Shinella zoogloeoides: one gene and its partner. The protein of the gene in region 2 interacts with the protein of the main gene of each other region in a pairwise test. Links are inferred from orthologs where the notes say so. Each region holds a gene or a part of one and is shown on either strand. Other genes may lie near its edges.

Region 1 (4,331 bases), 270 kb from region 2 along the record:
CGCTGAAATCCGAGCAGGTCAGCACCGGCGAATGGGAGACGTCGTGCACCTCGCCATTGGCGTGGTACAGCGTCCAGATGGCGCGTGGGTTGTTTTCCTGCATGGAGAGCGTTGGCACGCGGCCGATCGTGTCGAGATCGATCGGGCCGTAGCGCTCGAGAAAGCGCGGGCTTGCCGCGAGATAGCGCCGCGTGCCGCCGAAGCGGCGCACGATCAGCGATTGGTCGGTATCGTAGCTGTCGCGCACGCGCAGCGCGACGTCGATCCGTTCCTCGATGAGATCGACCGGCCGGCCGGTGGTGAGGATGGAGAGGCGCACCAGCGGAAAGCGCTTCATGAAGCCGGGCAGGATATCGGCCACGACAGGCGCGAAGCCCGGCGGCATCGACAGGCGGACGGTGCCCGCCGGCTCGGCCTTGGCGACGGCGACGACGGCTTCGGCCGCCTCCACGCCTGACAGCACCGCCTCGCAGCGCTCGTAGAAGGACTGGCCGATATCGGTGACGGCGAGTTTGCGGGTCGAGCGTTCGATGAGCCGCACGCCGAGCTGCTCCTCCAGCGCCGCGATCCGCTTGCTGATCTTCGATTTCGGCACGGAGAGCGCATGGGCCGCCGCCGTAAAACCCTTGTGCCGCACGACGGCGGCGTAGAGTGCGAGATCGTTCAGGTCCTGCATGGTGTCTCTCCGATGGATGCCTGATTTATTGTTTCCCATTTGAAACGGTCAATTGGATTTTTGCTGTCTAATCACGCGATTGTTTTCGGAACATATGTGTTGCACCCAATTCAAGCAAAGGTGTTGACCCATGAACGTTCTCCATATCGACTCCGGCATCCTCGGAGACCATTCCGTATCCCGCCGCCTGACCGCGGCCGTCGTCGCCCAGATCAAGGCCGAGCAGCCGGGCGCCACGGTGACCTATCGCGATCTCGTCGCAAGCCCGCTGCCGCATCTTTCCGGCGCCCACCTGATGGCGGCCAATGCCAAGCCGGAAGACGTCGATGCCAGGATCGCGGCCGACGTCGCCGAGAGCCAGGTCGTCCTCGACGAATTCCTCTCTGCCGACACCATCATCCTCGGCGTGCCCATGTACAATTTCTCCCTGCCCAGCCAGCTCAAGGCCTGGATCGACCGCGTCGCCGTCGCCGGCAAGACGTTCCGCTATACGGCCGAAGGGCCGGAAGGCCTTGCCAAGGGCAAGAAGGTCATTATCGTTTCTACCCGCGGCGGCCACTACAGCGCCGGCCCAGCGGCTGCAATGGACCACCAGGAGAGCTACCTGAAGGTCGTGCTCGGCTTCTTCGGCATCACGGATGTGGAAGTGGTGCGCGCGGAGGGCCTGAACCTCAGCGCCGATTCGAAGGTCGAAGCCATTTCCGAAGCTGAGCGCACCATTTCGGGCCGGGCCAACCTGCGGCTCGTCGGCTGACGATAAACTCCGAAACGCAAAGGCCCGCCGGCTGAAACCGGCGGGCCTTTGCGTTTTTCCGTGCCGGCGGTTCAGCCGAAGAGATGGCGGTGCGTGGCGTAGAGCGCGATGGCGGCCGCATTGGAGACGTTGAGCGACTTGATCGCGCCGGGCATGTCGAGACGGGCGAGCGCCTTGCAGGTGGCGCGCGTCTTCTGCCTTAGGCCCTTGCCTTCCGCGCCCATGACGAGCGCGATGCGCTGGCCGGACAGCGTTCCCTCCAGCGGCGCCGGCCCTTCCGAATCAAGGCCGATCGTCACGAAGCCGAGCTTGTGCAACTCTTCCAGCGCATCGGAAAGGTTGGTGATCTGGACATAGGGGATGAGTTCAAGCGCGCCGGAGGCGGTCTTGGCGAGCACGCCCGATTCGGTCGGCGAATGGCGCTGCGTGGTGATGACCGCGCCGGCATTGAAGGCGACGGCCGAGCGCATGATGGCGCCGACATTGTGCGGGTCCGTGACCTGATCGAGCACCAGAAGCAGCGGGCTGTCCTTCAGCGCCTCGAGCCGGCGCACCGGCAGCGGGCGCGTTTCCAGCATCACGCCCTGGTGGATGGCGTCCGCGCCGAGGACCTTGTCGAGATCGGAGGGAAGCACGGTCTCGACCGGGTAGGGCAGCGTCGAGAAATCCGGCAGCTCCAGCCGCTGGGCGGCATTCAGGCTCACCGAGAGCTTGATGATCTTGCGCTCGGGATTGTCGAGCGCCGCGCGCACGGTGTGCAGGCCATAAAGATAGACCTGGTCCGGGGCGAGGGTGGGCGGCTTCCAGCCTTCCGCCGGCTTGCGGCGGCGGTCGTCCTTCGGCGTCGGGATCTCGCCGCGCTCGCGCTTCTGGTCGCGGTGCGCCCGGCGCAGGTTGGCGTAATGGGTGTCTTTTGCGGACTTGCCGCCGGTGTCATCTTTGCTCATGCGGCCATATAAAGCATGTCGTGCGAAAGTGTGCAGGGGATTTGCGATAAAGGCGGGTGAAATTCGAAAGCCTGCCGGCTGCATGCGGTCACTCCGACAGGACCGGCGCGTCATGAACGGCTTGCGTCCGGCATTTGGGGACGATGACGTTTTTCGCAATTTTTTCCGTGACGTCGTGTTGACAGGACGAATTGTGCCCGTCATATACGCCGCCAGATCGAAGGCGCCGCCGAGAGGCACTGCCCGCCGGTCGACACTGGTCGCATGATCCCGACGGAATATGGAGGGATGCCCGAGTGGTTAAAGGGGACGGACTGTAAATCCGTTGGCTCAGCCTACGTTGGTTCAAATCCAACTCCCTCCACCATTCCGTTGCTTCGGATCATGACCACCCCGCGGGTATAGCTCAATGGTAGAGCAGCAGCCTTCCAAGCTGAATACGCGGGTTCGATTCCCGCTACCCGCTCCAATATTTCAATAATTTACGAAACCTGGTGCCACTTGCGCCTTCAGCGCCGGCTGTTCGCGCCTGCACTCGCATTTTCGGGATGCCGCCGCGGCTGGCCCTTGATCCACCTCGTAATCCATGCCTCTATTCAACCTTGAATGGGCGAGGGGCTTCGACGTGCAGGCTTCAGGTACCAGGACGGTCGTCTCGCGGCGGCGAAACGCCGGCGCGGGCCTGGTCTTACCCCGTCCGCAAGACGCAACGGAAAGCTTGAGGGCTGGTAATTTGCCGAAGAATTCCATGCGGGTCGGTCCCGGCTATCCACAGGTCGTCGTGCTCGTCGGAGCGACGGGCGATCTCTCGCGCCGCAAGCTGCTGCCGGGCCTGTTCCATCTCATCAATGCCGGCTTCATTCCGGGCTGCCGGATCATCGGCGTCTCGCTCGACGATATGGACGCCGGCGGTTTCCGGGCCATCGCGCGCGATTCGCTCGACAAGTTCCTGACACGCAAATTCACCGAGGCGGAGTGGGAGGCGTTTTCCGCGTCCCTCGATTATGTCCCGCTTTCCGCCGGCGCCGATGTGCTGAAGGCGGCGGTCGAGAGGGCGGAGGAAGCGCTGGGCGCCGAGACGCGGCGCATTCACTATCTCTCCGTGCCGCCGAATGCCGCTCTGCCGGCCGTGCAGCTTCTCGCCCAGGCCGGGCTGACGGATCGCTGCCGCATCATCATGGAAAAGCCCTTCGGCACCGACCTTGCCAGCGCGGTGGCGCTGAACAAGAAGCTGCACGAGGTGTTCGACGAGAAGCAGATTTTCCGCATCGACCATTTCCTCGGCAAGGAGCCGGCGCAGAACATCCTGGCCTTCCGCTTCGGCAACGGCCTGTTCGAGCCGATCTGGAACCGCAACTTCATCGATCACGTACAGATCGACGTGCCGGAGACGCTCGGCCTTTCCACGCGCGCGGCCTTCTACGAGACCACCGGCGCCTATCGCGACATGGTGGTGACCCATCTGTTTCAGATCCTCGCCTTCATGGCGATGGAGCCGCCCACTGCGCTCGAGCCGGCGCCGATCTCGGAGGAGAAGAACAAGGTGTTCCGCTCCATGCTGCCGATCGAGCCGCGCGACGTGGTGCGCGGTCAATATATCGGCTACCGCAAGGAGCCCGGCGTCGATCCGGAAAGCGACACCGACACCTTCATCGCCCTCAAATGCGCCATCGACAACTGGCGCTGGGCCGGGGTGCCGTTCTTCCTGCGCACCGGCAAGCGCCTTGCCGAAGGACAGCGCATCATCTCGATCGCCTTCCGTGAGCCGCCGAAGTCGATGTTCCCGGCCGGCTCCGGCGTCGGCGCGCAGGGGCCCGATCACCTCACCTTCGATTTGGCCGATGCCTCCAAGGTCTCGCTCTCCTTCTACGGCAAGCGGCCCGGCCCGGGTTTCAGGCTCGACAAGCTCTCGCTGCAATTCGCCATGAGCGAAACCGGCCTGATCGGCGAAGTG
Region 2 (4,235 bases):
CGAAACGCTCGACGTCACCTTCAAGGGCAAGTCGATCGCCGACGTGCTGGACATGACCGTCGAGGAAGGCGTCGAGTTCTTCGCCGCCGTTCCCGCCGTGCGCGACAAGCTGGTGACGCTGAACCAGGTGGGCCTCGGTTATATCAAGGTCGGCCAGCAGGCCAACACCCTGTCGGGCGGCGAGGCGCAGCGCGTCAAGCTCGCCAAGGAGCTGTCGAAGCGCTCGACCGGCCGCACGCTCTACATCCTCGACGAGCCGACGACGGGCCTGCATTTCCACGACGTCGCAAAGCTGCTGGAAGTGCTGCACGAGCTGGTCAACCAGGGCAATTCGGTCGTCGTCATCGAGCACAATCTGGAGGTCATCAAGACCGCCGACTGGATCATCGACTTCGGCCCCGAGGGCGGCGACGGCGGCGGCGAGGTGATCGCGGAAGGCACGCCGGAAGATGTGGTGAAGGTGGAACGCTCCTATACCGGCCATTTCCTGAAGGAGCTGCTGGAGCGCCGGCCAATGAAGCGGGCGGCGGCGGAGTAGCCGATGATCCTGATCGGCCAGTACGATTCGTCCTATGTGCGCCGCGTGGCCATCGCCATGCGGCTTTACGATCTGCCGTTCGAGCACCGGCCCTGGTCGGTGTTCAGCGAGGGCGACAAGGTGCAGGCGCTCAACCCGTTGATGCGCGTGCCGACGCTGGTGCTCGACGATGGCGACTTGGTGGCCGACAGCGCTTCCATCCTCGATTACGTCGATGGCCTCGTCCCGGCGGAAATGCGCCTGTTGCCGCAGGCCGAGCCGGAGCGCCGCCAGGTCTTGAGGATCATGGCGTTTGCGACCGGTTTGGCGGACAAGGGCGTCAGCCTGTTCTACGAGCAGCACCTGCACGAAACACCTTCCGCCTATTTCGTCGAGCGCTGTCGTGCGCAGATCCTGGCCGTGCTTGCCGCGCTGGAAGCGGAACGCGCCACGCGCCCGGGACCGTACTGGTTCGGCCGCATCACCCATGCGGATATCGCTGTCACCTGCGCCTGGCGCCATGTGGGCGAGGCCCATCCGGGCCTCATCGATCCGGCCGCCTTCCCGGCCCTCGCCGCGCATGCAGCCGGCATGGAAGACCTGCCGGTGTTTCAGGAGATTGCACAACCGTTCATCGCGCCGGCTTGAGGCGCCGCCATCTGTCTGTCGAGGAGAATTGACATGAGCACATCCGGCACCATCAGAACCGGCATCGGCGGCTGGACCTTCGATCCGTGGGAAGGCACTTTCTACCCGGAAAAACTGCCGAAGAAGCGGCAGTTAGAATTCGCCAGCCGGGAACTGACGGCCATCGAGGTGAACGGCACCTACTACGGCTCTCAGAAGCCGGAGACCTTCGCCAAATGGGCCTCCGAAGTGCCCGACGGCTTCATCTTCTCCCTGAAGGCGAGCCGCTTCACGACGAACCGCAAGGTGCTCGCCGATGGCGGCGAGTCGGTCGAAAAATTCCTGACGCAGGGCCTTACCGAACTCGGCGACCATCTCGGCCCGATCCTCTGGCAGTTCCCGCCGACGAAGAAGTTCGAGCCGGAGGATTTCGAGGGATTCCTGAAACTCCTGCCGGAGAAGCTGGACGGCCTCGCGCTGAAACATGTGCTCGAGGTGCGCAACGATACGTTCCTTGTGCCGGAATTCGCCGCGCTCGCCCGCAAGCACAAGGCCGCCATCGTCTATGCGCAGCATGAGGACTATCCGGAGATCGCCGACGTGACGGCGGATTTCGTCTATGCGCGCCTGCAGAAGGGCTCGGACGACATCAAGACCTGCTATCCGGAAAAGGCGCTCGACGAATGGGCGGCACGGCTCAAGGACTGGGCCGCCGGCGGCGAGCCGTCCGACCTGCCGAAGATCGACCCCGACACCAAGCCGGCAAAGAAGGCCCGCGACGTCTTCGCCTTCTTCATCACCTCCGGCAAGGTGAACGCGCCGAACGGCGCGCGTGAACTGCAAAAACGGGTGGGCTGAAGCTTAGCCGCCTGTACGGCCGGTCGGCAGGTGGAGACCGGCCATAGCGAAATTCGAGTCTTCTCGACCGCACCGATGACGCCTCATGCCGTCGGCCAAGGCGGAATAGCGCCCGGCAGGTCTTCCGCCGTCAGCCCCTCGCCCGCAATGCGCCCGGCCTGGCCATGACGCCAGACGGCGCTGGCGGCGGCCTCGAAGGCGGGCAGGCCCTGCGTCAGATGGGCGCCGACAATGCCGGCCAGGACATCGCCGGAGCCCGCCGTCGCCAGCCATGGCGGCGCGTTCTCGTTGACCAGCACCCGGCCGTCCGGCGCGGCGATGACCGTATCGGCGCCCTTGAGGATCATGACGGCGTTGCTGCGTGCGGCGGCCTTCTGCGCCCGCTCGATCTTCGAGAGGGTCTTGTCGCCGGCAAGGTCGGGAAACAGCCGGGCGAATTCGCCATCGTGAGGCGTCAGCACCAGCCGGGGCCCTCCTTCCGCGAAAAGCTCGAAGAGCGCGCTCGGATCGTCCCGGAAGGCACTGATGCCGTCGGCATCGAGCACGAGGCGGCGGCCGCCTTCGGCAAGGCGCCGGACATAACCCCTCGCCTTGTCCGCACCCCCGAATCCGGGACCGAGAACGAAGGTCTTCAGGCGCTCATCCTCCAGGAGGGATTTGAGATCGTCGTCGTCATCGAGCGGTTTGAGCATGATCCCGGTCAGGTGTGCCGCATTGGCGGAAAGCGCATCGCCCGGCGACAGGATGGTGACGAGGCCGGCGCCCGCGCGAAGACCGGCCATGGCGGAGAGCCGCGCCGCGCCGGTGGCGGTCGCCGGGCCGGAAAAGACGGCGAGATGGCCCCGCACATATTTGTGCGTCGCGCCCGTCTGCGCCGGCGACGCAAGACGCCAGATGGCCGGCATGTTCACCCGCATATGGCCGGCATGACCGGCAAGAATCCGCCCGGGAATGCCAATATCGAAAACTTCCATCTCGCCGGCAAGCGTTCGTCCCGGCAGGAGAAGGTGGCCGGGCTTGCGGCACATAAAGGTGACGGTCGCTTCCGCCTCGAAGGCCGCACCCCTCACCTGTCCCGTGCGTCCATCGACGCCGGACGGCAGATCCACCGCCAGCACCGGCAGGGCATTCCGGCGGACAGCCTCGATGAGCCGGATGACGTCGGCCGGAAGGTCGCGCGCCAAACCTGCGCCGAACAGCGCATCGACCACGACATCGCCCGGCTGGGGTTCATAGTCCGCGAGCGGCGCGACCGTGCCGGTAAAATGAAGGAAGGCCGCTGCGGCATCGCCCTTCAGCGTGGCAATATCTCCAAGGACGTGGACCGCTATGACCGCTCCCGCCGCCCGCAGGGCGCGCGCGGCGACAAAACCGTCGCCGCCATTGTTGCCGGGGCCGCAGAGCACGGCGAACCGCAGGGCACCAGGAAAGCGGCGCAGCGCCGCGGCGGCGACCGCCTGCCCCGCCCGCTCCATCAGCCCGTAGCTCGACAGGCCGGATGCCGCGGCCATGCGGTCGATGCGGCCCATCTCCGCGGGCGTTATGATCAGCGTGTCGATTTCCTTGTGCATGGCCCACCATGCCTGCAAAGGCACGACCGAGACAAGCGCGATCTCCGCCTTTGCCGAAAGCCCTTTAAATAGGCATTTGCATATTCAATATGCTCAAATTTGCGCCTTTTCGCGCGAAGCCTGCCCGCCTTCGCGCCATGCCGTGTCTACCGAGACGGAAAGAGACAATTTTTAGGCAGATTTCCCTTCCCCTTTTTCCCGGAAAGCCGCAGTATCGCCGCCGTGAGGACGAGCGGGATCGTAGCGGAAACGGATTTCATTCCATCTGGCACGCATCCTGCTTCAAGTTGGCATGCTACATGCATTCAAGTGAGCAGCGGGCGCAAACCTCGCGCAAACGGGAGAAGCGGAGAGACATTTTCTCATGAAGAAGATCGAAGCGATCATCAAGCCTTTCAAACTCGATGAGGTGAAGGAGGCTCTTCAGGAAGTCGGCCTGCAGGGTATCACCGTCACCGAGGCGAAGGGCTTTGGACGCCAGAAGGGGCACACGGAGCTTTACCGTGGCGCCGAATACGTTGTCGACTTTCTGCCCAAGGTGAAGGTCGAGGTCGTGCTGGCGGACGAGAATGCGGAGGCCGTCATCGAGGCGATCCGCAACGCGGCCCAGACCGGCCGCATCGGCGATGGCAAGATCTTCGTCTCCAACGTCGAGGAAGTCA

The links. Proteins that work in one complex are often made in the same cells at the same time.
Region 1: the proteins of Q9316_RS09035 (region 2) and rlmB interact in binary tests that used the Escherichia coli proteins (3 or more experiments, as listed by UniProt). The link is inferred for Shinella zoogloeoides from one-to-one orthologs.

Annotation. Positions count from the first base shown.
Region 1 is NZ_CP132311.1:1,318,845-1,323,175, forward strand. The notes cover bases 440-3,416. They hold rlmB (23S rRNA (guanosine(2251)-2'-O)-methyltransferase RlmB), read right to left. Parts: upstream 2,378-3,416; coding sequence 1,502-2,377; downstream 440-1,501. Other genes in these bases: Q9316_RS07495 (LysR family transcriptional regulator), read right to left, coding at 440-676; Q9316_RS07500 (FMN-dependent NADH-azoreductase), read left to right, coding at 807-1,430; zwf (glucose-6-phosphate dehydrogenase), read left to right, coding at 3,126-3,416. Also shown: more of Q9316_RS07495, read right to left, coding at 1-439; more of zwf, read left to right, coding at 3,417-4,331. UniProt on the Escherichia coli protein: Specifically methylates the ribose of guanosine 2251 in 23S rRNA.
Region 2 is NZ_CP132311.1:1,592,156-1,596,390, forward strand. The notes cover bases 1,330-4,210. They hold Q9316_RS09035 (NAD(P)H-hydrate dehydratase), read right to left. Parts: upstream 3,574-4,210; coding sequence 2,086-3,573; downstream 1,330-2,085. Other genes in these bases: Q9316_RS09030 (DUF72 domain-containing protein), read left to right, coding at 1,330-2,002; Q9316_RS09040 (P-II family nitrogen regulator), read left to right, coding at 3,938-4,210. Also shown: excinuclease ABC subunit UvrA, read left to right, coding at 1-538; Q9316_RS09025 (glutathione S-transferase family protein), read left to right, coding at 542-1,165; more of Q9316_RS09030, read left to right, coding at 1,199-1,329; more of Q9316_RS09040, read left to right, coding at 4,211-4,235. UniProt on the Escherichia coli protein: Bifunctional enzyme that catalyzes the epimerization of the S- and R-forms of NAD(P)HX and the dehydration of the S-form of NAD(P)HX at the expense of ADP, which is converted to AMP.